DNA from 4 places in the Bradyrhizobium sp. Pha-3 genome. Region 3 is predicted to be linked to each of the others. Evidence: predicted binding sites of a transcription regulator. Region 3 holds the regulator's gene; each other region holds the start of a gene.
The links. Region 3 encodes PhoB, which activates phosphate uptake and scavenging genes when phosphate is short. Its sites were predicted from a motif close to TGTCATNNANCTGTCAT; they were not measured.

Region 1: a site for PhoB is predicted at 3,261-3,277, ahead of ACE10X_RS28760 (YbhN family protein). Genes of this name have one in related genera too.
Region 2: a site for PhoB is predicted at 3,312-3,328, ahead of ppk2 (polyphosphate kinase 2). Genes of this name have one in related genera too.
Region 4: a site for PhoB is predicted at 3,690-3,706, ahead of phnF (phosphonate metabolism transcriptional regulator PhnF). Genes of this name have one in related genera too.

The regions. Positions count from the first base shown of each region.
Region 1 covers NZ_CP170151.1:6,029,876-6,035,275, forward strand. Annotated here, with positions in the region: gene ACE10X_RS28750 (EAL domain-containing protein) at 1-1,274, opposite strand, end outside; gene ACE10X_RS28755 (MFS transporter) at 1,422-2,813, opposite strand; gene ACE10X_RS28760 (YbhN family protein) at 3,431-4,507, shown strand; gene ACE10X_RS28765 (hypothetical protein) at 4,611-5,400, shown strand, end outside.
Region 2 covers NZ_CP170151.1:3,058,133-3,063,532, forward strand. Annotated here, with positions in the region: gene ACE10X_RS14270 (FAD-binding oxidoreductase) at 1-223, shown strand, start outside; gene ACE10X_RS14275 (amino acid ABC transporter permease) at 282-950, shown strand; gene ACE10X_RS14280 (transporter substrate-binding domain-containing protein) at 1,144-2,022, opposite strand; gene ppk2 (polyphosphate kinase 2) at 2,298-3,245, opposite strand; gene ACE10X_RS14290 (fumarylacetoacetate hydrolase family protein) at 3,394-4,566, shown strand; gene ACE10X_RS14295 (hypothetical protein) at 4,682-5,011, shown strand; gene ACE10X_RS14300 (Lrp/AsnC family transcriptional regulator) at 5,341-5,400, opposite strand, start outside.
Region 3 covers NZ_CP170151.1:1,014,375-1,019,774, forward strand. Annotated here, with positions in the region: gene pstC (phosphate ABC transporter permease subunit PstC) at 1-332, shown strand, start outside; gene pstA (phosphate ABC transporter permease PstA) at 337-1,182, shown strand; gene pstB (phosphate ABC transporter ATP-binding protein PstB) at 1,179-1,997, shown strand; gene phoU (phosphate signaling complex protein PhoU) at 2,103-2,819, shown strand; gene phoB (phosphate regulon transcriptional regulator PhoB) at 2,965-3,675, shown strand; gene ACE10X_RS04825 (GcrA family cell cycle regulator) at 3,914-4,426, opposite strand; gene ACE10X_RS04830 (aspartate aminotransferase family protein) at 4,915-5,400, shown strand, end outside.
Region 4 covers NZ_CP170151.1:2,714,050-2,719,449, forward strand. Annotated here, with positions in the region: gene phnD (phosphonate ABC transporter substrate-binding protein) at 24-956, shown strand; gene phnE (phosphonate ABC transporter, permease protein PhnE) at 1,040-1,924, shown strand; gene phnE (phosphonate ABC transporter, permease protein PhnE) at 1,921-2,769, shown strand; gene phnF (phosphonate metabolism transcriptional regulator PhnF) at 2,936-3,661, opposite strand; gene phnG (phosphonate C-P lyase system protein PhnG) at 3,778-4,239, shown strand; gene phnH (phosphonate C-P lyase system protein PhnH) at 4,244-4,852, shown strand; gene ACE10X_RS12705 (carbon-phosphorus lyase complex subunit PhnI) at 4,856-5,400, shown strand, end outside.

The DNA.
Region 1 (5,400 bases), 4.4 Mb from region 3:
ATCGGGTGCCCGAGCGTGTCGTTGATTTCCTTGAAATGATCGAGATCGAGACAGAGCACGGCCAACTGGTCGGAGCGCTTGGCCAGCCTCGAGGCCTTCTCGAGCTGCTCGCGGAACAGCGTCCGGTTCGGCAAATTGGTCAGCGCGTCATGCCGCGCCATGTGTGAAATCTGTTCCTGGGCCTGTTGCCATTCGGTGATGTCTTCGAAGGTCGCGACCCAGCCGCCGCCCTTCATCGGCTGGTCGACGACACGGATCGCGCGCTCGTTGCGGCTGACGATCCGCGTCGCGCTGTGGCCGGCCTTTGCCTCGGCGACGAGAGCATTGCAGAACTCCTCGGGATCGCCGTCCCACTCGCCGATGGAATGGAGGTCCTGCAGGACGTCGATCAGCAGGCGTCCCTGCAGCGGCACGCGACTGCGCCCCATCATCTCGCTGTAGCGCTCGTTGAACAGCATGATGCGGCCGTCGGCATCGAACATGCACAGCCCCTGCGACATGTTCTCGAGCGCGGTATCGAGCACCATCTTCTGCTTGTGAAGCTCGGTCTTGGCGCGACGGTCGAGGATCGAGGCGATCAACGAGAGGCCGAGGATCGCGAACGCCGCAACGGCGGTCATGAATGAGAGCACGCGCGGCGAGACCGTAAGCCCGCCGGAAACGATGGTCGGATCCGGGACGAGCGTCACCGCGCCCATCGCGGTGAAATGATGCGAGACGATCGCGACGGTCAGAAGACCGGTCGCGGCGGCGGTGGTGCCGAAACGTTCGCCACGCGTGGCAACGACGAGCGCGAGCGCGCCAAACAGGCTTCCGAACGCGATCGACGCGGCGACGATGCCGGGCGACCAGACGATACGCGCGGGCAGCTCCAGCCCGAGCATGCCGGTGTAATGCATCGCCGCGACACCGGCGCCGACGATCGCGCCGCCGGCCGCGACCGTCCGCCAGCGTTCGTCGAGCGTGGCGATGGCCAATCCGACGGCCAGGATCGCAACCGCGAGCACCAGCGACAGCAGCGTGATGGGAATGTTGTACCCGGCCTCGATGCCGGGATCGTACGCCAGCATGGCGACGAAATGGGTGGCCCAGATACCGCAACCGCCGACCGCCGCATCGAGGCCGATCCAGATCTCGCGGGCACGCCCCTGTGTGGCGCGGGCGCGGTGAAACAGGCTGATCGCGACAGCGCTGGCGAGCAGGCAGATCACCCCACCAAGGACGACCAGCCGCCAGTCATGTTCCAAAGTGAGACAGGTCAGAACGCGATACATATAGGCCTCCTTTATGGACCTATAAGAACAGACGCATTCGTGTACGAACGGTGACCGCACTGCAGCAGGGTTCCACGCATGGTGAAGAAGCCTTGAATGCAGACGATCGGGTCAGCGCAAAGCGGAGATGCCTCGCGGCAGTTCGTCTCAACGCCGAGCCTGTGACCATGCACCGATCCAGATCAGCGCAGCGGCCGCCAGCAACACGCCGGCGGAGATGACGAGGGCCGCATGCAGGCCGGCGATGAAGGCCGCGGACCGGCTGACCATCGAGCCGAACAGCGCGACACCGAGCACGCTGCCGGTCTGCCGGGTCGCGTTCAACACCCCGGCCGCGATGCCGGCATGCTGCGGCTCGGCACTGCCGAGCAGCGCCGATGTCAGGGGCGGCACCAGCAGGCCGAGGCCGCCGCTCATGGCCAGTAATTGCAGGCAGATCGCGAGGTAGCTCGTGCCGGGGCTGATGAACAGCAGCGCCAGGCATCCGGCGGCGGAGAGCGCGGCACCGAGCGCGATTGTCGCCGGCGCGCCGATCCGCTCCGCGACATGCGGCGCGATCAGGTTGGCGGGCAGCACGGCGCCGAGCATCGGCACGAACGCGAGGCCAGTGGCGAACGCCGACAGCCCGTTGACCTGCTGGAAGTAGAGGCTGAGCACGAAGATCAGGCCGTAGAACGCGACATTGACCAGGAGGCCGACCAGCGAGGTCAGGGCAAACATCCGGTGGCGGAACAGCGAGAGCGGCAGCATCGGCTGCGGCGCGCGCGCCTCACGCCAGACGAACAGCACGGAGAAGACGGCGGCGAGGACGAAGCCTGCGATCACGAACGGGTTGCCCCAGCCGAGCGCGCCGCCTTCGATCAGCGCGCCGGCCAGCGTGCCGAGCGCGGCGATCGCCGCGACCTGACCCGGCAGATCGAGCCGGTGTTGCTGATGACGCGTGGTTTCGTTGGCGAAGCGCCAGGCGAGCCACAAGCCGGCGAGGCCGATCGGCAGGTTGACCAAAAAGATCGCGCGCCAGCCGACCAGCGCGATCAGTCCGCCGCCGACGAACGGGCCGGCGGTCAGCGCAAGGCTCGCGCCCGCGGCCCAGACCCCGACCGCGCGTCCCCGCGCCTTCTCGTCTTCATAGGCATGGCGGAGCAGCGCCAGCGAGTTCGGCACCAGGATGGCCGCGGCCAGCCCCTGCACGCAGCGGGCGGCGATCAGCGTCGCCGCATCAGGCGCGACCGCGCAGGCAACCGATGCCGCGGTGAAGATCGCAAACCCGGCCATGAAGATGCGCTTGGCGCCGATCCGGTCGCCGAGCGCGCCCGCGGTCAGGATGAAGGCCGCAAAGGCAATCGTGTAGGCGCTGACCACCCATTGCAGTTCGGCAACGCCGCCGCCGAGCGAGGCGCCGATCGCATTGAGCGCCGTGTTGACGATGGTGACGTCGAGCTGCACGACGCCATAGCCGAGACTCATCGCGGCGAGTGTGAACGTCGCCGCGAGCCCGCTCGTTTGCTGATGCGACGCTGCGCGCCGGTCCGGCGGCATTTGCCGGACGTTCAGGGATGTCTGTTGCATGGCCTTGTCCTTGCTCTCGGCAACCAATGCGAGACATAGGCCTTCGTTTCGCCGCAACACTTCGTCACCGATCGAAGTGTGGAATCGCATGGCTGGCCGGCCTGCCCGACGGCGGCCCGCTTGCGCGGCGTTTTGCCTCAATAGACCTACGGAGCGCCCTCGCGCGCCTGACCCGGCCCAAGCGCAGGGCGGATCACGCGCATGCGCGCGTCGACATCACACTTTGGTAAACGCCACAGCCGGCTCAGGCGTCCCCATGCTTATGCATATCGTCTATTCGCCTCGCGCCAACTAACCCGCATCGACGCCAGGACGGCGGCAAAATCGGCAAAAAAGCCGACGAAATCGCTTGGAACGGCGGAACATGCAGCGGCCCCGTCGCTGTCCTGCGACTCACATTCCGCAGAGCGAGAACATATGTAGCCAATATGACAATGACGCTGGACGAGGGCCGAAGCTTGGCTTGTCAAGGGCTGCACAACGCATCGGTTTTGCCTTATGGGTCATCGCGTACGGTGCGTTTGCCCGTCACCCGTCGCCGTCCGTGACCGGGTCCCACTGAAATTGCCGCCCCGCCGGGAGGATGAATGCTTCGGCTGCTGACCACGCTTGGGCGTGGTTTCAAGGAAAAGATCGGCTGGAAACGGCTCGGGATCGCCGCGAGTGTGTTGATCATCGCGTTCGCGATCACGTCGCTTGTTCACACCCTGAAGGGCGTCGATACCGGCATCATTCTCACCGCGCTCACCAACATCGCGCCGCATCGGATCGCGCTGGCGGCGCTCTGCGTGGTCGGGGCGTTCTGCACGCTGACCTTCTACGACTTCTTCGCGCTGCGCACGATCGGCAAGATCCATGTCCCCTACCGCATCGCAGCGCTGTCGAGCTTCACGAGCTACACGATCGGCCACAATATCGGCGCCACGGTGTTCACCGGCGGCGCGATCCGCTTCCGGATCTATTCCGATTACGGCCTCTCCGCGATCGACGTCGCCAAGATCTGCTTTCTGTCGGGCCTGACCTTCTGGCTCGGCAATTTGTTCGTGCTCGGCTTCGGCATGGCCTGGCACCCGGCGGCGGCGTCGGCGATGGACTTGCTGCCGCCGGCGATGAACCGGCTGATCGCGCTCGGCTGCCTTGCCGGCATCGGCGCCTATTTCGTCTGGCTCCTGACCGGCGAGAAGCGCCGCGAGCTCGGCCAGAACGGCTGGAAGGTGGTGCTGCCCTCGGCCAAGCTGACGCTGCTGCAGATCCTGATCGGCGTGGTCGATCTCGGCTTCTGCGCGCTTGCAATGTACCTGCTGATGCCGACCGAGCCGCATATCGACTTCGTCTCGCTGGCGGTCGTGTTCATCCTGGCGACGCTGCTCGGCTTCGCCAGCCACGCCCCCGGCTCGATCGGCGTGTTCGACGCCGCGATGCTGGTGGCGCTGCCGGAGTTCAGCAAGGAACAATTGCTGGCGACGCTGGTCGTGTTCCGCATCCTCTACTTCCTGATCCCGTTCGGGATTTCGATCTCGATCATGGGCATGCGCGAGCTCTGGCTCAACGTGGTGCAGCCCTGGCAAGAGCGGAAACGACTAAGCCAAGCCTGCACGGCTTCGGCGACCGTGCGGCAACCGATCGAAAGCCGGCAGCAGCGGGTCAGGCAGCTGAAACGGTAACAGGCAACGTTATCGGCCCTCGTGCGGGCCCCTCGACCCCGGATTTTCGATCCTCGCAGCCGCTTCTCTTATTTTCGCCGTACCGCTCGCGTCAAACCGCGCCATGATTGGCTTTTTGGTTCGATTTTCGTTTCGGGTGACGGTCTGCAGCGCGCTGCTCGGCAGCGCGCTGGCAGCGGTATTCGCATCAGCCGCGGACGCGCAGGACAATCAGCTGCAGATCTCCTGGGAGGTCCGCAACCGCTTCCGCCTGTTCCGCGAGGAACGCGACTTCCGCCTGCATGTCGAAAGCGGGCTTGGCCGCAGCGTGCTGGCCTCGGAACAGGCGCTGGAACTGCAAAGCGACGGCCGCGGCTGGGCGCGCAACACCGTCAACCGGCTCTGCATCGACCTGCAGGGCCGCGTCAGCGAGCCCTGCACGCGCGACAACGTCAAGGAAAGCTATCTGACGCCGATCGATCATCCGATCGTCGTGCGGCTCACCGGACCGGTTCCGGTCGGCGCGACCTGCGCCTGGTCGTTCGACGACGGCGACGGGCCGCAATCCTCGACATTCGATTGCGCCGAGCCGGTCAATCTGCGCGTCCGCTACGGCCGCACCACGGTCGCGACCGTCGACGTCGCGAGCGGCTCGGACGCCAACCAGCGCGTGACGACGCCGATCGAGGTGCGCGACTTGCTGATCGCGGGCCTCGGCGACAGCATCGCATCCGGCGAGGGCAATCCCGACCGCGCGATTGCGCTCTCCGACGAGGGGTTCTGCTTCCGCTCCTATCTCGGCGGGGCGCAATATTACCGGCCGAGCCGCGCCGGCTACAAAGGCGGACGCGCCTGCGAAGCACCGGACACCCTGACCAACTGGCAGCGCCAGAGCGCGCTGTGGCTCAACTCGG
Region 2 (5,400 bases), 2.0 Mb from region 3:
TGCGGTCGGCGAGCGCTGGCGCGGCGCGCGGCCGACGCTGCCCGACAGCCTGCCGATGATCGGTAAGGCGCCGCGACATCGCGGGCTCTGGCTCGCCTTCGGCAACCAGCATATCGGCTTCACCACCGGTCCCGGAACGGGCGCCGCAATTGCGGCGATGATCGCGGGCGATGCGCCGCCGTTCGAGGTCAAGGCATTTTCGCCGAACCGGTATATCGCGTGACTTGCGCGAGGCCGCCTGCGATGTTTGGCGATCAAGCGCGCGGCAACCGAGGGGCAGGATGAACTACGTCTGGGATTTCGGCATCCTTGCCAAGTACAGCCATCTGTTCTGGCTCGGGCTCGGCTGGACCATCGCCTACACCATCGGCACCATCATCCTCGGAACCTTGATCGGCCTGATCGTCGGCATGCTGCGGCTGCGGCGCATTCCGGTGATCGACTGGCTCCTGATCGCCTATATCGAATTGTTCCGCTGCACGCCGCTGCTGGTGCAGATCATCTGGTTCTACTACGCGTTTCCGGTGGTGATCGGCGTCAACATCCCGGCGCATGTCGCCGCCGTCAGCGTGCTGTCGCTCTATGGCGGCGCGTTCTATGCCGAGATCGTGCGCGGCTCGATCGAGAGCGTGCCGGTCGGGCAGTGGGACGCCGCGAAGGCGCTCGGCTTCCGCGGCTGGCGCCTGATGCGGCTCGTGATCTTGCCGCAGGCGTTGAAGCCGATGATGGCGCCCTATGTCAACCAGTCGGTCACGCAGCTCAAGAACACCTCGCTGGTCTCGATCATCGCGGTGCCCGATCTCGTCTACAACGCGACCTTGATCAACGCCGACACCTACCGGCCGCTCGAGGTCTACACCATCGTGGCGCTGATTTATTTCGCGATCCTGTTCCCGTCGACGCTGGTGGCGAGGCGGCTGGAGCGCGGGCTGACGTATGACAAGGTTTGAGTAATTCTGAGAAGCGGCCGCATCGGTGGTTCACCTCTCCCGCAAGCTTGCGGGGGAGGTCGGATCGCATCGTAAGATGCGATCCGGGTGGGGGCTCTTTCCACCCGAAGGTTCCGACGCGCGGTGACACCCCCACCCCAGCCCTCCCCCGGAAGCGGGAGAGGGAGCCGACCGCCGATGCGGTGGCCAAGCCTCAAATACTCAACTCCACCGGCACATCCTCCGGCTTGACGCCGGCGAGGCCGAGGCCCTTGACGAACCATTCGCGCATCTGGCCGATGCCGCGGTTGTAGTCGATCCATACCGAGAGGAAATCGCGCCAGCGCTTGTCGGCTTCGCGCCGTACCGCCGTGCCGCTCGCGATCGTCACCGACGGCGAGGCCAGGATCTTGTAGGTGCCGAGGTTCGGGTTCTTGGCGATCGCGGTCAGCCCGAGCACCAGCGCGTTGACCACGCAATCGACGCGGCCCGACGACATTTCCAGCATCACCTCGTCGCGCGACTTCAGTGACTTGATAGTGGCGTTCGGCGCAAAGCGGCGCGCCACCGCTTCGTTGGCCGAGCCGACGTCGACCGCGATCTTCACCTCGGGCTTGTTGATGTCGGCCCAGGTCTTGGCTTCCAGCCCCTTCTTCAGCATCGCGCCGAACGGATGCGGGAACACCAGATTGGTGAAATCCACCACCAGCGCGCGCTGCGGGGTCGGGTTGAGCGCGAAGCCGAGATCGATCTTGTTGGCCTGCAGATCGAGAATTGAATTGCCGTAGGTCGACTCGACATATTCCAGCTTGACGTCGAGCAGTTTGGCCAGATCGTTGGCCATCTCGATCGAGAATCCGGACCAGGTGCCCGAGGCGAGGTCCTTGTTGAAATAGGGCAGCTCGCCCGGCAGCACCGCGATCCGCAGCACCTTGCTGGCCCGGATGCGATCCAGCGTATTGTCGGCTTGCGTCTGCGCCGCGGCCGGGGTTGCCATCGCGGCCGCGAGCGCCGCGCCGCTGCCGATCCCGAGCGCATAGCGCAGCGCGTCGCGGCGATCTTCGGAGATTTTGATGTCGTCGGATTGAGTCAAACGGGCCTCCCTGCACCAGATCGGGGGAAGCCTAGCGTCGGTATCCGGTGCCAGCAAGTGGGCGCGCCTGCACCATTGGTAGGCGCCGTTGCCCAAGCGCTGGTCCTTCTTACCTCGCCCCGCTTGCGGGGAGAGGTCGGACTCGAGCGGAGCTCGAATCCGGGTGAGGGGGACTCTCCGCTTGCGAACTGGGAGCGCTTGTGCGGAAGCAGCCGCTCACCCCAGCCCTCTCCCCGTAAGAACGGGGCGAGGGAGCGCAGTGTCGCCCAGTCCGATCAATACCGTCCCGGCACGTACATCTCCGGCGGGATCGGGCCGCGGTGATAGTCGGGGTTGCGCATCCGCGGCGGCAGCACCACCGGTTGGTGCTGAACCGCCTGATACGGTACCTGACTCAGGAAATGCGAGATGCAGTTGAGCCGGGCGCGCTTCTTGTCGACGGCATCGACGATCCACCACGGCGAGTCCTGCAGATGCGTGCGTTCCAGCATCGTCTCCTTGGCCTTGGTGTAGAGCTCCCAGCGGGTCCGCGCCTCGACGTCCATCGGGCTCAGCTTCCACTGCTTCAGCGGATCCTGGATCCGCATCGAAAAGCGGAACGCCTGTTCCTCGTCGGTGATCGAGAACCAGTATTTCAACAGGACGGTGCCGGAGCGGATCAGCATGCGCTCGAATTCCGGCACCGAGTTGAAGAATTCCTCGTACTGCTCGTCGCTGCAGAACCCCATCACCTTCTCGACGCCGGCGCGGTTGTACCAGCTGCGGTCGAACAGCACGATCTCGCCGCCGGCCGGCAGATGCGAGACATAGCGCTGGAAGTACCATTGCGTGCGCTCGCGCTCGTTCGGCGCCGGCAGCGCCGCGATCCGGCACACCCGCGGATTGAGCCGCTGGGTGATGCGCTTGATCACGCCGCCCTTGCCGGCGGAATCGCGGCCTTCGAACAGCACGACGACCTTCTTCTTCTCGTGCTGCACCCAGTCCTGCAGCTTCACCAGCTCGCCCTGCAGCCGCAGCAATTCGCGGAAGTAGAACTTGCGGTCGATCGACGGCTTGCCGGCGGCGCCGTCATGGTCGAGCTCGTCGAGCCTCATGTCGTCGAGCTCGAGCTCGAGTTCCTCGTCGAGGCTGTCGGCCATCTCCTGATGGATGCGGGCGCGCAAGGCTTCGTCCCGCAAGGCTTCATCCCGGGAGGCTTCGTCGGTGAGGGCGGAGGTCGTCATGAAGGTCCGTCTTTCAGTGTGTTAGATGGATCGGACGGCAGCATTGACGGGCGATGTTACCCCTCTATGACAATGCCATGACCGCTGTTTCACGCCGCCGGGCGGACTGTGCTAACAAGCCGACAAAACCAAAAAGGGAGATGTGCCGATGATTTCGCTCACGCCAAAAGACGTCCTGCCGGAGGACGGCACCGCCGGCACGCTGGTCGGGCGGGTCTGGCTGCCGCTGGCCGGGGGGCCCGCTGTCGTCGCGGTTCGGGCAGACGGTGTGTTCGACGTCACGGCGCGGTTCCCGACGGTGAGCGCGCTCTGCGAGGAAAGCGATCCCGCGGCCGCGCTGCGCGCCACGCGCGGCGAGCGGATCGGCGATTTCGAGGCGATCCTCGCCAACACCCCGCCCGACGGCCGCGACAAGGCCAGGCCGCATCTGCTGGCGCCGGTCGATCTCCAGGTGCTGAAGGCCGCCGGCGTCACCTTCGCGATCTCGATGCTGGAGCGCGTGATCGAGGAGCGGGCGCGCGGCAATCCGTCCTCGGCGGACGCGATCCGCAAGGAGGTGGTGCGCCTGGTCGGCGACGATCTCTCCAAGCTGAAGCCCGGCTCCGAGCAGGCGATGAAACTGAAGCAGGTGCTGATCGATCAGAATGCCTGGAGCCAGTATCTCGAGGTCGGCATCGGTCCCGACGCCGAAGTGTTCACCAAGGCGCCGACGCTGTCCTCGGTCGGATCAGGCATGGATGCCGGGCTGCATCCGAAGTCGACCTGGAACAATCCGGAGCCGGAGGTCGTGCTTGTTGTCTCCGCCGCCGGCAAGATCGTCGGCGCCGCGCTCGGCAACGACGTCAATCTGCGCGACTTCGAGGGGCGCTCGGCGCTCTTGCTGTCGAAGGCCAAGGACAACAACGCTTCCTGCGCGATCGGCCCGCTGCTCCGGCTGTTCGACCAGACCTTCTCGCTCGACGATGTCAGGAAGATGGATGTCGGCCTGACCGTGACGGGCGCAGACGGCTTCGTGCTCGAGGGTCATTCCTCGATCTCCAAGATCAGTCGCGACCCGACCGATCTGGTCGCCCAGACCATCGGCCCCGTGCATCAATACCCTGATGGATTTGCGCTGTTCCTTGGCACGATGTTCGCGCCGGTCAAGGATCGCGATGCCAGGGGCGAGGGTTTTACCCACAAGCGCGACGATATCGTCACCATCGCCGCGCCGCAGCTCGGCAAGCTGGTCAACCGGATGCGGGGCAGCGACGAGTGCGAGCCCTGGACCTTCGGCGTCGGTGCTCTGATGAAGAACCTCGCACAGCGCAAGGTGCTGTGAGGATCGGGACGGGACGGCGAGTCCGCTACCTCGGCCGTTTCGTCGGCCATGTGCGGCCTGTCGCGTGGCGGCAGGTCGGCGCTGCGCTCGCAATCCGGTGAGGTTCAGCCGCCTCTTGCAGCGCGTTGAACGCGATGATGGTGACTGTGCCGAAGCGGCGGCATTGTCGAACATGTTCAGAAACCTGCGCGGCAGATCGACCATGTGGCGCAACTTGAGCGCGCTAAAACACGCGGAATTTGCCGCTTTTTCCGAGCTTTATGTGAACCAGTTCATCCTCGTTCGCGCCGGTCCGCTCCAGCATATTGGCTCGACGCGAACAGAAGGAGTCGCGGACATGAGCGAGCAGCCATCAAACGGAATGCCCGATTGGCTCACCACCGATATGCTGGTCATTGCCGTCTCACTGGCCATCATCGTGATTGGGATATGGATCGCGCCGTAGCCTGATTGTCGCGGCGAGGCCGTCCAGCCGGGCAGGGCGCCAACGCCAATCACTGAGTTGCCCGACGGCGCAAACCCCTTTTGCAAAAAAGAACGAGATGCAAAGCTCGGGCAGATCGTGTCGCGAGAATGCGAAGTTATGCCCACTGACAGCGCAAACACTCAGTGTCGTCCCTGCGAAAGCAGGGACCCATAACCCCAAATGCAAATTGTTAAGCGATGCTGCAACGACGAGTCCCTCTCACAACAACTGCTGCGGCGTATGGGTCCCGGCCTTCGCCGGGACGACACTGTGGTGTTGGCACCATTCGAGTTGACAAACCAACGCCCTCACACCGGCAACGCCGTCGAATACTTCACCTGGCTCAGCGCAAAGCTCGACTCGATCGA
Region 3 (5,400 bases):
TGGGCTGCACCACTTGGGAAGTCGTCCGCAACGTCGTGATCCCCTACACCCGCGTCGGCGTGATCGGCGGCATCATGCTGGCGCTCGGCCGCGCCCTCGGCGAGACCATGGCGGTGACCTTCATCATCGGCAATTCGTTCCGGATCTCGTCGTCGATCTTCGCGCCGGGCACCACGATCTCGGCGGCGATCGCTAGCGAATTCGCCGAGAGCGACGGCCTGCATCAGTCCGGCCTGATCCTGCTCGGCCTGCTGTTGTTCGTGCTGACCTTCTTCGTGCTCGCCGGCGCGCGGCTGATGCTGATGCGGCTCGAAAAGAAGGCGGGGAAGTAACGCCATGAACCCGATCTACAAATCCCGCCGCCGCAGCGACATTATCATCCGCGCACTCTGTGTCGGCGCGGCGCTGTTCGGCGTCACCTGGCTGGCGCTGATCCTGATCACGCTGCTCTATAACGGCATCGCCGGCCTCAGCGTGCAGCTGTTCACGCAAAACACGCCGCCGCCCGGCTCGACCGAAGGCGGCCTGCTCAACGCCATCGTCGGCTCGCTCATCATGACGGTGATCGGCGTCGGCATCGGCGCGCCGCTCGGCCTGTTCGCCGGCACCTACCTCGCCGAATACGGCAAGCACGACAAGCTGACCTCGGTGATCCGCTTCATCAACGACATCCTGCTCAGCGCGCCCTCGATCATCATCGGCCTGTTCATCTATGGTGCGGTGGTGGTGCCGATGCGCGGCTTCTCGGCGATCGCAGGCAGTCTCGCGCTCGCGGTGATCGTGATCCCGGTCGTGCTGCGCACCACCGAGGACATGCTGCTCTTGGTGCCCAATCCGCTGCGCGAGGCCGCCTCCGCGCTTGGCCTGCCGCGTTCGCTGGTGATCAAGCGGATCGCCTATCGTGCGGCGCGATCGGGTCTGATCACCGGCGTGCTGCTGGCGACCGCCCGTGTCGCCGGTGAGACCGCGCCGCTGCTGTTCACCGCGCTGTCGAACCAGTTCTTCAGCCTGGATCTGACCAAGACGATGGCCAACCTGCCGGTGACCATCAACAACTTCGTGCAGAGCCCCTACGCCTACTGGAAAGAGCTGGCGTGGAGCGGTGCGCTGCTCATCACATTCACCGTGCTCGCGTTGAATATCGGCGCGCGTATCCTTGGTGCCGAAAGGGCCGCAAAATGACCGAGCTTTCCGTCTCCACGACTGCCGCGGGCCACGTTCCCCAGGTTCCGCTGCCGGAAGCGCCGCCGAAAGTCACGGTGCGCAACCTCAACTTCTACTACGGCGAGCACCACGCGCTGAAGAACATCAACCTGACGCTCGGCACCAACCGCGTCACGGCGTTCATCGGCCCGTCCGGCTGCGGCAAGTCGACCCTGCTGCGCATCTTTAACCGGATGTACGACCTCTATCCGGGCCAGCGCGCGGTCGGCCAGCTGATGCTGGACCAGACCAACATTCTCGACCCCAAGCTCGACCTCAACTTGCTGCGCGCGCGGGTCGGCATGGTGTTCCAGAAGCCGACGCCGTTCCCGATGACGATCTACGAGAACATCGCCTTCGGCATCCGCCTCTACGAGAAGATCTCGAAGTCCGAGATGGACGACCGGGTCGAGAAGGCGCTGCGCGGCGGCGCGCTGTGGAACGAGGTCAAGGACAAGCTGAACGCCTCCGGCCTGTCGCTCTCCGGCGGCCAGCAGCAGCGCCTGTGCATCGCACGCACCGTGGCGGTGCGCCCCGAGGTGATCCTGTTCGACGAGCCGTGCTCGGCGCTCGACCCGATCTCGACCGCCAAGGTCGAGGAGCTGATCCAGGAGCTCTCCGAGGACTACACGATCGCGATCGTCACCCACAACATGCAGCAGGCGGCGCGCGTCTCCGACAAGACCGCCTTCATGTATCTCGGCGAGCTGATCGAGTTCGATGACACCAACAAGATATTCACCTCACCGAGCGATCGGCGCACCCAGGACTACATCACCGGCCGGTTCGGTTGACCGGGCATGATCCGAAAAGGTGGAAACCGGTTTTCCAATCAGGTCATGCTAAAATTCAGGAAACGAAACCATAATCCCCGGGATCATGGTTGAGGGAGACAAGCGATGGCTTCTGAACATACCGCCAAGGCATTCGACAGCGACCTGCAGGAGTTGACCCGCCTGGTCGCCGAGATGGGCGGCCTGGTCGAACGGATGATTACCGAGTCGGTCGACGCGCTGATCCGTCGCGACGTCGCGCTCGGCAAGCGCGTGGTCGCCGCCGACATCGAGATCGACAATCTGCAGCGCAACATCGAAGAGCGCGCGGTGCTGACGATCGCGCGCCGCCAGCCGATGGCGATCGACCTGCGTGAGATCGTCAGCGCGATGCGCGTCGCCACCGACCTCGAGCGGATCGGCGACCTCGCCAAGAACATGGGCAAGCGCGTCGCGGCGCTGGAGAGCGATTTCCAGCCGCTGAAGCTGATCCGCGGCCTCGAGCACATGACCGACCTCGTGCTGTCGCAGGTCAAGTCGGTGCTCGACGCCTATGCCGCGCACGACCTGCCGGCGGCGATGAACGTCTGGAAGGGCGACGAGGAGGTCGATGCGATCTGCACCTCGCTGTTCCGCGAACTGCTCACCTACATGATGGAAGATCCGCGCAACATCTCGTTCTGCATCCATCTGATGTTCTGCGCCAAGAACATCGAGCGGATCGGCGATCACGCCACCAATATCGCAGAGACCGTGTTCTACATGATCGAGGGCCAGCAGATCACCGACAAGCGCCCGAAGGGGGACATGACCACTTTTGCCACCGCGGTGCCGGGCAACTGAGGCATGATCGGCAAGCGCGGAACCGGCAAGAGTGAAACTGGACGATCCTCGCGACAAATCGTTTCCGCGGGAACTATGTTCAAGGAAGTAAGCGTTTCGGTTTGCGTCTGGGCAACGGATCACCACAGAGAAAGAACTTAAACCGATGAGCGCACGCATTCTGGTAGTCGAAGACGAGGAAGCGCTGACGACGCTGTTGCGCTACAACCTCGATGCGGAAGGCTACGATGTCGAGACGGTGGGGCGCGGCGACGATGCCGACACGAGGCTGAAGGAGCGCGTTCCCGACCTCGTGGTGCTCGACTGGATGCTGCCGGGCCTGTCCGGCATCGAGCTGTGCCGCCGCCTGCGGGCGCGGCCCGAGACCAAGCAGCTTCCGATCATCATGCTGACCGCGCGCGGCGAGGAAAGCGAGCGCGTGCGCGGGCTTGCCACCGGCGCCGACGATTACATCGTCAAGCCGTTCTCGGTGCCGGAGCTGCTGGCGCGGGTGAAGGGCCTCTTGCGCCGCGCGAGCCCCGAGCGGCTTGCGACCGTGCTGACTTATGGCGACATCGAACTCGACCGCGAGAAGCGCCGCGTGGCGCGCTCGGGCCGCCCGATCGATCTCGGGCCGACCGAGTATCGCCTGCTTGAATTCTTCCTCGAGCATCCCGGCCGCGTGTTCAGCCGCGAGCAGCTGCTCGACAGTGTCTGGGGCCGCGACATCTACATCGATGAACGCACCGTCGACGTGCATATCGGCCGCCTGCGCAAGCTGCTCAATCCCGGCCGCGAGCAGGATCCGATCCGCACCGTGCGCGGCGCCGGCTACGCGCTCGACGACCGCTTCGCCAAGGCCGAGCCGCAGCCGTAACGGGCGTGTGGCCATCGCAAGCCGTAACATGGCGTCGTCCCGGCGAGAGCCGGGACCCATAACCACGAATGGGTGTTGTTAGAAAGCCGTCTGGCCGCTTGCCGATTGCGCCGGCCGCGGCGTATGGGTCCCGGCCTGCGCCGGGACGACGGCGGTGATGTAACGGGCTACGCGCCACAAAAAAATCCCCGCTTTCGCGGGGATTTGTTTTTGAGTTCGTCCGTAGTTTCCCGAGTGCTCACTTGATCTGCGGCTTCGCCGAAGGCCGGCGGCGATCGGCGGCGGGCTGGTAGGCGACGCGCGAGTGATGCGCGCAATAGGGCAGGCCGGCGAGCGCCTTGCCGCCGCAGAAGAAGAACTCCGGGCTCGAGGGATCGCCGACCGGCCAGTGACAGGTGGCCTCGTTGAGCTCGAGCAGCGACAGCCGCTGGCTCATCGGCACCACATTGTCGTAGGAGATCGGATCGGGCTCCATCTCGACCTCGAAGGCGTGCGCCAGCGCGGTGTTGCCGCGCGAGACCGGGCGCGCCACCCGCATCATGTGCTGGGCGGGGCGGGCCTTGCGCTGCCGCGGCGCGGCCGTGGAGGGTGCCTTGGCGCGGCCAGAGAGGCCGAGCCGATGCACTTTGCCGATCACGGCGTTTCGCGTCACATTGCCAAGTTCCGCCGCGATCTGGCTGGCCGACAGGCCGGACTCCCAGAGCTTCTTCAGCTGCTCGACGCGATCGTCGGACCAGGTCAATACAGTCATCGCATTCTTCCCTTCGCGTAGCGCCGGCCAATCATTGGAGCGGCGCTGCGAGCCAATCTGGACAAATATCCCTGCGGCCAGAATCCCTTAGCCCTCGCCGGGCGCGGTCTTGCGCCCGAACGTTTACGCGCGATACGAAGGCTACTTAGAGGGTCCAGTACTGCCGCACGAGATGTCGTACCCGACAGGCCAAACGCTACAATATGGCGTGACTCTGGCGCAAGAGTCCGCGGCCGTGCGTCCACATGTTCCCACACAGTTAAGCATTGCGATGAGGCTTTTCCACCGCACCGGAATGCTCCGGATTGCGCTCGTTTCGCATTGCAGGAAGGCCACTTCGTGGCGATTGACACTTACTGACCGCAGCATAGAATGCCCGCCACGTGCCGCCCGCAAAGGCGGCCGTTTTGTTTTCCGAAGCTGGCCGTTGCTGCGCTGGCGTCAAGGCGCAGCGGCAATTGTCGGCTTAAAAACCGTCAGTGAACGCCATGACCAACGCTGCCACGTCGCATCTGCTCCCCGTCTTCGCCAGGGTCGATCTCGGCTTCGAGCGCGGTGAGGGCGCCTGGCTGATCGCAACCAACGGCGACCGCTATCTCGATTTCACCTCGGGCGTCGCGGTCAACGCACTCGGGCATGCGCATCCGCATCTGGTCAAGGCGCTGCAGGAACAGGCGACCAAGCTCTGGCACATGTCGAACCTGTTCAAGAGCCCGGACGGCGAGGTGCTTGCCGCGCGGCTGTGCGAGCAGAGCTTTGCCGACTTCGTGTTCTTCTGCAATTCCGGCGCGGAAGCGATGGAGGGCGTGATCAAACTGGTCCGCCACTATCACTTCTCCAAGGGCCATGGCGAGCGCTACCGCATCATCACCTTCGAGGGCGCCTTCCACGGCCGCACGCTGGGCACGCTGGCGGCGACCGGCTCGGCGAAATATCTCGAGGGCTTCGGCCCGCCGATGGACGGCTTCGACCAG
Region 4 (5,400 bases), 1.7 Mb from region 3:
ACTACGACAAAAGAGGGGTAGTCATGTTCACTCGTCGCATCATTCTGGCTGGCGCTGCCGCGCTGGCATTTGCCGGTTCGGCCTCCGCGCAGGACTGGAAGGCAAAATATCCGGAGCTCACCTTCGCGGTGGTGCCGGCCGAGAACGCCTCCGGCGTCACCGAGCGTTGGACGCCGTTCGTCGCGTATCTGTCGAAGGAACTCGGCGTGAAGGTCACGCTGCGCATTGCCAACGACTACGCGGCCGTCATCGAAGGCCAGCGCGCCGGCAACATCCAGATCGCCAGCTACGGCTCGGCCTCGTTCTCTCGCGCGCGCTTGACCGGCGTCAAGACCGACGCGTTCGCCAACGATATGAACGCCGACGGTTCGACCGGCTATTACTCGGTGTTCTTCGTCAAGGCGTCGAGCCCGTACAAGTCCGTCGAGGACCTGAAAGGCAAGAATCTAGGCCTGGTCGATCCGAACTCGACATCCGGCAACAACGTGCCGCGCTTCGAACTGAACAAGATGGGCATCGCGAACGCCGAGGGCTATTTCGGCAAGGTCGTGTTCACCGGCAGCCACGAGAACGCCGTCCTGGCGCTGTCGCAGGGGACCGTTGATGTGGCCGCCAACCAGTGGACCAACGAGGACGATTCCACGCTCGCCCAGATGCTGACCAAGGGCATGCTGAAGAATGCCGACGGCTCGGCGATGAAGAAGGATGATTTCCGCATCATCCACAAGTCGGCGCTGATCATCAACGGCCCCTATGCGTACAACGCCGATCTTCCGGAGGATCTGAAGGCCGCGATCGCAAAGGCCTTCTTCGACGCCCCGACCAAGGACAAGGCCGCCTTCGACCGTCTGTCCGACGGTCAGAAGAAGGGCTTCCATCCCGCCACCACCAAGGATTGGGACGGCACCATCGAGCTGATCAAGTTCGTCGACGGTTTGCGCAAGAAGGCGAGCTGATCGCACGCCTGACGTCACGAGGGCCGGGCGTATAGCCCGGCCCTTTCTCTCCACTCAACTCCGAACCGGACTGGCACGCGTCGATGGCGACCGCCGTATCCATTCTTCCAGCGCAGCAACTGGCGACGCTGGAGGACGCCTACCGCAAGTCCGTCGCACGCCAGCGGTTGAAGGCCGCGCTGGCAACGGCGGCCTTCTGTGCGGTGCTGGTGATCGCGGCGTTCGGCGCGGAAGTGAACCTGCGCACGCTGTTCACCTATTTCGGCAATTTCGTCAGCTATTTCGATCGCATCCTGACGCTGGATTCCGGCGCGCGGGTCTGGACCGATCCCGCCGAATGGTTCTGGGGTTGGCATAAATGGCTGAAGATGCTCGGCGAGACGATCCTGATCAGCTATGTCGGCACGCTGACGGGTGCCGTGCTCGCCTTCGCGCTCAATTTCTTCGCGGCCCAGAATACGTCGCCAGGCCCGTGGGTACGTTTCACGATCCGCCGCCTGCTGGAATTCGCGCGCACCGTTCCCGGCATCGTGTTCGCGCTGATCTTCGTGATCGCGTTCGGCCTCGGGCCGATGGCCGGCGTACTGGCGATCGCGATCCACACCACCGGGGCGCTCGGCAAGTTGTTTGCCGAGATCGTCGAGAATGCCGACATGAAGCCGGTCGAGGGCATCCGCTCCACCGGCGCGAGCTGGCTGTCCTGCATGCGCTTTGCCGTGCTGCCGCAGGTCTCGGCCGGCTATGCCAGCTATGCGCTGCTGCGCTTCGAGATCAACGTCCGCGAGGCGTCGGTGATGGGCTTCGTCGGCGCCGGCGGCATCGGCCAGGAGCTCGTGGTCGCGATCCGCAAGTTCTACTATTCCGACGTCAGCGCCATCCTCATCACCATCATCGTCACCGTCTTCATCATCGACATCTCGACCGGCTGGTTGCGCGGCCGGCTGTTCGGCAAGGAGACCCGTCGATGAGCCAGATGCCGAGGCCGGACACCACGGAACTGCGCGCGAAGTACCCCGGCGTCTTCGAACGTCCCGCATCGGCACGGCTGGCGATGCCAGCCATGATCGCGGCGGCGCTCGCGATCTTCGTGTTCGGACTGGTCGATCTCGATTTCTCGCCGTCCAGGCTGATCGCGGGCCTCGGCCAGCTCGGCTGGATCACCATGCTGATGCTCCCGCCGAATCCGGGCTCGTCGTTTCCGCTCTACATGCAGGCGCTCGGCGAGACGCTGTCGATCGCGGTGCTCGGCACCACGCTTGCCGCGCTGCTGGCGCTGCCGGTCAGCCTGCTGGCGGCGCGCAACATCATCCCCTCGAATCTGATCCGCTTTCCGGTGCGCCGCTTCCTGGATTCGATCCGCGGCGTCGATACGCTGATCTGGGCGCTGGTCTGGATCAACGTCGTCGGTCTCGGCCCGTTCGCCGGCGTGCTCGCGATCATGGTGTCCGACTTCGGCGCATTCGGAAAGCTGTTCTCGGAGGCGATCGAGGCGGCGGATCGCAAACAGGTCGAGGGCATCCGCGCCTCCGGCGGCAACGCGCTGCACGAGATCCGCTTCGGCCTGCTGCCGCAGGTGCTGCCCGTGATCGCCGGGCAGGTGCTCTACTTCATCGAGTCGAACACGCGTTCGGCGACCATCATCGGCATCGTCGGCGCCGGCGGCATCGGCTTGCAGCTCGCCGAGCAGATCCGCGTGCTGGAATGGCAGAAGGTATCGTTCCTGATCCTGATGATCCTGATCGCGGTTGCCGCGATCGATTTCATCTCCAGCAAGCTGCGCTTTGCGATCATCGGGCAAAGGGCGGTGGTGTAGCTTCTTCTTCGCCTCTCCCCGCGTGCGGGGAGAGGCCGGAATTTTCGCGCAGCGCAAATTCCGGGTGAGGGGGACTCTCCGCACACTCAAAGCTTTCGAAGTCGCGGAGACAGCCCCTCACCCCAACCCTCTCCCCGCAAGAGCGGGGCGAGGGAGCAGAAGCACGTCAACCATTCTCGACCAGAAACTCGACGCGCTCGGCGGCGAAGCGCGAGCGCTTGGTCACCAGCGGCTGGTCCAGCATGTCGACGTCGGTGGCGTCGACCACCAGCACCGGCCGTCCCAGCGGCAGGTCGAGCCGCGCGGCGTCGGTCGCATCGACAATCGCCGCGGTGATCCGGGTCGAGGCGCGGTGGTAGTCCTTGACGCCGTAATGTCCGAGCAGCTTGGTCATCGAGCGAACGTTGGCGAATACGCTGCCGGCATCGGGAAACCGCTCGGCAGACAGCCAGGTGGTGGAGACGCAGATCGGCGTCCGGTCGGCGAGCCGCACCGCTTCGATCCGGATCAGTGGCGCACCGATCTTCAGGCCCAGTTCGCGTGCGATCTCGCGATTGGCAACGTCGTCGCCCGCTTCGATCAACTGGCCGCGCGGCTCGTGGCCGCCGGCGCCGACGATCTCGGAAAATCGCGTGCGTGAGCGCAAGGGATAGGCGAGGCGTTGGGCTTCGACATAGGTGCCGCTGCCGCGCTCCGCGCGTACCAGGCCGCGCTCGGCCAATGCGGCGAGCGCCCGCCGCACGGTGTGGCGGTTGACCCGATACGTCTCGGCGATCTCCATCTCGCCGGGCAGCTTTTCGCCGGCGGCAAAGCGGCCGTCAGCGATGCCGCGCTCGATGCCGTCGGCGACCTGCCGCCACAAGGCGACGCCGGAACTTTCCTGCATGCTCATGGCGCGGTGATACCAGAAATCTTTGGTTTGTCACGAAACAGTCATGGCGCTCCGCTATCAAGTTGTCTAGTATCATAGACAACTTGATGCAAGCAAGGTTGCCCAAAGGTTTGCCCATGAGTTCGACCGGACCAAACAGCAAACAGGCCCAGCGCAAGGCCGCGATGACGGTGCTGGCGCACGCCGCCGCTGCGGACATTGCCGGCAGGCTGGCCGCGATCGAGGTGCCCGCGCATGAGAACCTGCGCGAGCCGGAAAACGGCCTTGTGATGCTGCGCGGACGGATCGGCGGCGACGGTGCGCCGTTCAATCTCGGCGAGGCGACGGTGTCGCGCGCGGCGGTGCGGCTTGCGACCGGCGAGGTCGGCTTCGGCTACACGCTCGGCCGGGACGCGCGCAAGGCGCAGATGATCGCGCTGTGCGACGCCATGGTGCAGTCGGCGGAGCTGTCCGGCGAAGTGGAGGCCAAGGTGATCGCGCCGCTGCGCGTCGCCATGAACGCCGAACGCGGCCGCAAGGCGGCCGAAACCGCGGCGACGCGGGTCGATTTCTACACGATGGTGCGCGGTGAGGGATGATGCAATGACGACGATTGCCGAAATGCCCGCGGGCTTTGCCGACAAGGTGCTGTCGGCGCAGTCGACTTTCCGTTCCGTGATGGATGCGATGGCGCGCCCGGGCAGCGTGCAGCACGTCGCCGCGAGCGTCGGAACGCCCGCCGGCATGATGCGCGGCTCGGCCGCGATCGCGCTGACCCTGTTCGATCACGACACGCCGATCTGGCTCGACGCCGCGATGTCGGCGACGCCGGACGTCGCCCGCTGGCTGAAGTTTCACGCCAGCGCGCCGGTGGTGGCCGATTCCTCGATCGCGAGCTTCGCTTTGATCGGCGATGCCGCGAGCCTGCCGGCGCTGGAGCATTTTGCGTTCGGCAGCAGCGAATATCCTGACCGGTCGACCACGCTGATCCTGCAGGTCGACAGCCTGTCGCAGGGTCCGGCCTTCGAGCTGAAAGGGCCCGGCATCGACGGCAGCGCCGTGCTGCAGGCGATGATCAAGCCGCGCGACCTGTTCCAGCGGCTTTCGATCAACGAAGCCCTGTTCCCGCGCGGCATCGATGTCGTGCTGGTCCATGACGATGCCATTGTGGCGATCCCGCGCACCACGCGGCTGATCGCAAGCGGAGTGTGAGCGATGTATGTAGCCGTCAAGGGAGGCGAGCGCGCCATCGAGAACGCCCATCGTCTGCTCGCGCATGAGCGGCGCGGCGACCGCGACGTGCCCGAGATGACGCTGGCACAGATCTCCGAGCAGCTCGCGCTTGGTGTCGATCGCGTGATGACCGAAGGGTCGCTCTACGACCGCGAGCTCGCGGCGCTCGCGATCAAGCAGGCGCGCGGCGATATGATCGAGGCGATCTTCCTGGTCCGCGCCTTTCGCGCCACGTTGCCGCGCTTCGGCGCCACCGAACCGGTCAACACCGGCGAGATGCAGGTGCGGCGGCGGATCTCCTCGACCTTCAAGGACGTTCCGGGCGGCCAGATCCTGGGACCGACCTTCGACTACACCCATCGCCTGCTCGATCCGCAGCTCGCGGAAGGCTTTGTGCCGGAGCAGCCGGCGACCGCGGAGGCCTCGCAGGCCGCCACGCCGCGGGTGACCGACATTCTCGGCCGTGACGGTCTGATCGAATCCTCGCCGCAGGCAGATAGCGACACGCCGGTCGGCGACCTCACGCG